Regions from separate parts of the Paenarthrobacter sp. Y-19 genome, predicted to be linked through region 1. Evidence: predicted binding sites of a transcription regulator. Region 1 holds the regulator's gene; the other holds the start of a gene.
What was found. The regulator HrcA, encoded in region 1, represses chaperone genes, less so after heat shock. The targets are predictions, from matches to a motif close to TTNGCACTCGNNNNNNNCGAGTGCNAA.

Region 1 (2,398 bases):
GTCATGACCTGCCCCAGGATGGAGCGGACGGCGCGCTGAACCTGGCCGCTGCCACCACAGATGTCGCAGCGTTCAGGGTGGGTGCCCGGGCGGCAGCAGCTGCCGTCGCAGGTGGGGCAGACCACGGCTGTGTCCACTTCAAGCTTCTTGTTGACGCCGAACACGGCATCCTTGAGGTCGATCCGAACGCTGATAAGGGCGTCCTGGCCACGTCGTACGCGGGAGGCGGGCCCTCCGTGTCCACCGCCGCCGCCAAAGAACGTGTCGAAGATGTCCTGGAAGGCGAAGCCCTGGCCGGCGTAGCCGCCCCCGAAGCCGTTATCAGTGCCGTTCTCGTTGCCCGTGGCATCGTAGACGCGGCGCTTCTGGGGATCTGACAACACTTCGTAAGCGTGCGTCACGGCCTTGAACTGCTCCGCGACATCTTCACCCGGGTTTACGTCCGGGTGGAGTTTCCGCGCCAACTTGCGGTACGCCTTTTTGATCTCTTCCCCGGTGGCTTCCGGCGAGACTCCCAAAACGTCATAGTGGCTGCTCAAAGTCGGTATCTCTTCCTGGTTGTACTGCGGATGTTTTCCCGGGCCGGTGTTCAGCCGCCGAGAATGCGGGAAAGGTAACGGGCCACGGCACGAACTGCTGCCATGGTGGTGGGATAGTCCATGCGGGTCGGTCCAAGGATTCCCACCTTGGCGCCGGAACCGTAGCCGGTGGCCACTACAGAGGCCTCGGCCAGGCCGTCGTACGGATTCTCCCGGCCAATGCTGACTGTCACGCCCCGGGGATCGTCTCCCATGTCCGACAACAACCGGAGCATGACAACTTGTTCCTCAAGGGCCTCAAGCACGGGACCGATGCTTAGCGGGAAGTCAACGTTGGAACGTGCGAGGTTGGCCGTACCGGCCATCAGAATGCGTTCCTCACGGCTGGTGTCGCTCAGGGATTCCAAGCCAGTGGCCAGCCTTTGGGCGAGGGCACGAAGATCCGGCGGGCAAAGGGCCACCACCGACGGTAACACCTGCGGCAGGAGTGCCAGCTGGGTGCCGGCGATGCTGCCGAGGAATCGTGACCTCAACAACATCAAAGCCTCGTTCCCCACGTCCGAACCGGCGTCGATGACTTTTTGCACGACGCTCCCGGTGTCCGCAATGAGGACCACCAGCACCTGTTTGGGGGCCAGCAGAACGAACTCCGCGTGGCGGACCAATGCGCGGTGCGAGTGGGGATACTGCACGACGGCGACCTGGTTGGTCAGCTGGGAAAGGAGCCGTACTGTGCGCTCAAGAATGTCATCGACGTCGTCGGGTCCTTCAAGCAGCGAATGAATTGCCCGACGCTCGGCGGCGGACAACGGCTTGACCTGTGAGATGCGGTCAACGAACAGGCGATAGCCCTTGTCAGTGGGGATTCGGCCGGCGCTGGTATGCGGGGCGGCAATAAGACCTTCTTCTTCCAGGACAGCCATGTCATTGCGGATGGTGGCACTGGAAACACCCAGGTGATGACGCTCAACGAGGGCTTTCGATCCCACCGGCTCCCGGGAATGCACGTAATCCTCAACGATGGCACGCAGCACTTCCAATTTGCGTGGCTCACTCATTGCTACACCTCCTGACGACTGCCATGGTCCATGGGACCGGTCCCCGCGGGACCTCCAATGGATCACCGCACACTTAGCACTCAACATGCCCAAGTGCTAACAAGTCTAGTATGAGCCACCACGTTGTTAGCATTGAAACCGTCCGAGGACTGCATCCAGGGCGGCGTCCCGAGACCGGCTGACGGCAACCCGCCCCTGTCCCCTTTCACATCACCACAGAGGTAGGAATTCCTTGGCTTTCGACAATTGGGGCCCGCAGGACCTGACCGCTCCAGCCAAACGCCAGCTCCCTGAGGTGCCGGTGCAACGCGGCATGGTCCTCGAAGACGTCCAGTCAGGATGGGTGGGCGAAGTCACCCGGGTGGAAAAGACCGGTGGCATGCACATCGTGTCGCTCGAGGACAGGCGCGGTAAAACGAAGTCGTTCCAACTCGGGTACGGATTCCTTCTCGAAGGACAAGCGATCAGGTTGATGCCTCCGGCCCCTCGCCGGCCCGCTTCAGCGGTTCAGGCGAATCGCACGGCCTCGGGTTCCGTAAAGGTCCAGGGGCAACGGGCGCAGGTCGCGAAGGCCAGCCGCATCTGGGTGGAGGGCAAGCACGACGCTGAACTCGTGGAGAAAGTCTGGGGTGACGACCTCCGTGTTGAAGGAATTGTGGTGGAACCGCTCCACGGCGTGGACGACCTCAAGTCCGCCATTGCCGACTTCCGACCCGGTCCCGGCCGCCGCCTTGGCATCCTGGTGGACCACCTCGTGGCGGGCTCAAAGGAGTCCCGGATCGCAGCCGAGGCCATGACTGT
Region 2 (2,398 bases), 1.3 Mb from region 1:
GGACGCGTAAATCGCCAGGCTGATCTGTCAGCAGCAACCAGCAAGGACAACGCTTCACCATGACCAAATATGCCAGGGACGAATTCGACCAGGTCCCACAGAACACCTCCCGGCAGGGCATTCATCGCGACGGCCAGGACATCGCGCGTCCCACCTTGTGGCCGGTTCTGACTGTTGGAGCTGTGGCTCTGGTGCTCGGCCTCGTAGCGTTCCTCATCCTGCCGAACCTTGGGCTTGTCGCGCCCAGCGCGTCGTCAAACGTCTCGACGCCGGTACCCCAGCAAACATCCACCTCGCCGTCCGCTGCGCCTTCCGAATCGAGCAGCGCCCCGCCCGCTTCCAGCGAACCGAGCACCCAGCCGACGCCGTCGAGCACTCCGTCAGCGACGCCGTCATCGGCGCCGGTAGACAAGAGCGTTCCGGTGGCGGTTTACAACGGGGCAGGTACTGCCGGCTTGGCGGGCAGGGTTGCAGGCCTGGTGCAGGGCGGTGGCTGGACGCTCAGCACGGTAGCCAACTGGGGCGGCATTCCCCAGCAGACCTCGGTGATCTTCTACAACGCTCCGGCGCAGAAGGCCAATGCAGAGGCCTTGGGAACCCTCCTGGGCATCCAGACGATCATTGAGACCCCGGATGTGCAGCAGCCGCTGGTTGTCGTAGCGGGACCCGGCTACCAGTAACGGCGCGGCTCCACGGCCCAAAACGGCCAACTCGGTTAAGCCTCAATAACAAAACCAGCACCCCGCCCATTGGGGGCAGCGCCGGCGGAGTGACTGTGGTTACAGTGGACTAATTCCGGTCCGGAGATCCCGGCAACCGGTCTTGGCTACTGCGAAAGTGTGGGCATCATGGCATTGGGAACCGTCAAATGGTTCAACGCCGAAAAGGGCTACGGATTCATCACTGTGGATGAGTCCGGCGACGACGTCTTCGTGCACTGGTCGGCTATCCAGATGGATGGCTTCCGTGCCCTCGAGGAGGGCCAGAGGGTTGAGTTCGAACTGGGGGAGGGCCAGAAGGGACCGCAGGCCGAGGGTGTTCGCGTCGCCTGACTTTCAGGGTTGTCCCGCATCGCCATCAGCTATCGGCTGAAACCCGTGTTTTTACTGCGAAAAGTGGAGACTCTGCTTGCACTCTCCCCGGTCGAGTGCTAATTATTGATTTAGCACTCCTGCGGTTCGACTGCTAAATCCGGCCCGGGTTTCCCCGGTGGCGGACAGTGGTGGGATCGCTGGGAGATCAAGAAACACCTTGGTGGGGTGAGGTTCGGAACGCGGGGCATACAGAGGCCGCACGTGAAGGACCGTCCGTCGCGGGCACCCCATCTGACAGGTACCTTCTTAACGACTGTCCCGAAAGGACTACCGCCGTTATGGCCAAGATCATTGCATTTGATGAAGAGGCACGCCGCGGCCTCGAGCGGGGCCTGAACATCCTCGCAGACGCCGTCAAGGTCACCCTCGGCCCGCGTGGACGCAACGTCGTCCTCGAAAAGAAGTGGGGCGCCCCCACGATCACCAACGATGGCGTTTCCATCGCCAAGGAGATCGAGCTGGACGATCCTTACGAGAAGATCGGTGCAGAACTGGTCAAGGAAGTTGCCAAGAAGACGGATGACGTCGCTGGCGACGGTACCACCACTGCAACCGTCCTCGCCCAGGCACTGGTGAAGGAAGGCCTGCGCAACGTTGCCGCAGGCGCCGACCCGCTGTCCCTCAAGCGCGGTATCGAGAAGGCTGTTGAGGCAGTCATCAGCGAACTGCTGGCCTCCGCCAAGGAAATCGAAACCAAGGAAGAGATCGCAGCTACGGCTTCCATCTCCGCCGGTGACCCGGAAATCGGCAGCCTGATCGCCGAAGCCCTGGACAAGGTGGGCAAGGAAGGCGTCATCACGGTTGAAGAGTCCAACACCTTCGGCCTGGAACTCGAGCTCACCGAAGGCATGCGCTTCGACAAGGGCTACATCTCCGCTTACTTCGTCACGGACGCAGAACGCCAGGAAACGGTCCTCGAAGACCCGTACATCCTGATCGTCAACTCCAAGATCTCCAACGTGAAGGAACTCGTCACGGTTCTGGAGAAGGTCATGCAGTCCAACAAGCCGCTGCTGATCATCGCCGAAGACATCGAGGGCGAGGCCCTGGCCACCCTGATCGTCAACAAGATCCGTGGCACCTTCAAGTCTGTTGCCGTCAAGGCTCCGGGCTTCGGTGACCGCCGCAAGGCCCAGCTGGCCGACATCGCCATCCTCACCGGTGGCCAGGTCATCTCCGAAGAAGTTGGCCTCAAGCTCGAAAACGCCGGCCTGGACCTCCTCGGCACCGCCCGCAAGGTTGTTGTCACCAAGGACGAGACCACCATCGTTGAAGGTGCCGGCGACGCTGACGCAATCGCAGGC

Region 2: the regulator HrcA is predicted to act here: its motif matches at 1,163-1,189, upstream of groL (chaperonin GroEL).

The regions. Positions count from the first base shown of each region.
Region 1 covers NZ_CP119414.1:1,954,409-1,956,806, forward strand. The annotation lists gene dnaJ (molecular chaperone DnaJ) at 1-539, opposite strand, end outside; gene hrcA (heat-inducible transcriptional repressor HrcA) at 590-1,597, opposite strand; gene PYR64_RS09045 (DUF3097 domain-containing protein) at 1,830-2,398, shown strand, end outside.
Region 2 covers NZ_CP119414.1:631,661-634,058, forward strand. The annotation lists gene PYR64_RS03010 (DUF3263 domain-containing protein) at 1-10, shown strand, start outside; gene PYR64_RS03015 (LytR C-terminal domain-containing protein) at 60-680, shown strand; gene PYR64_RS03020 (cold-shock protein) at 849-1,052, shown strand; gene groL (chaperonin GroEL) at 1,373-2,398, shown strand, end outside.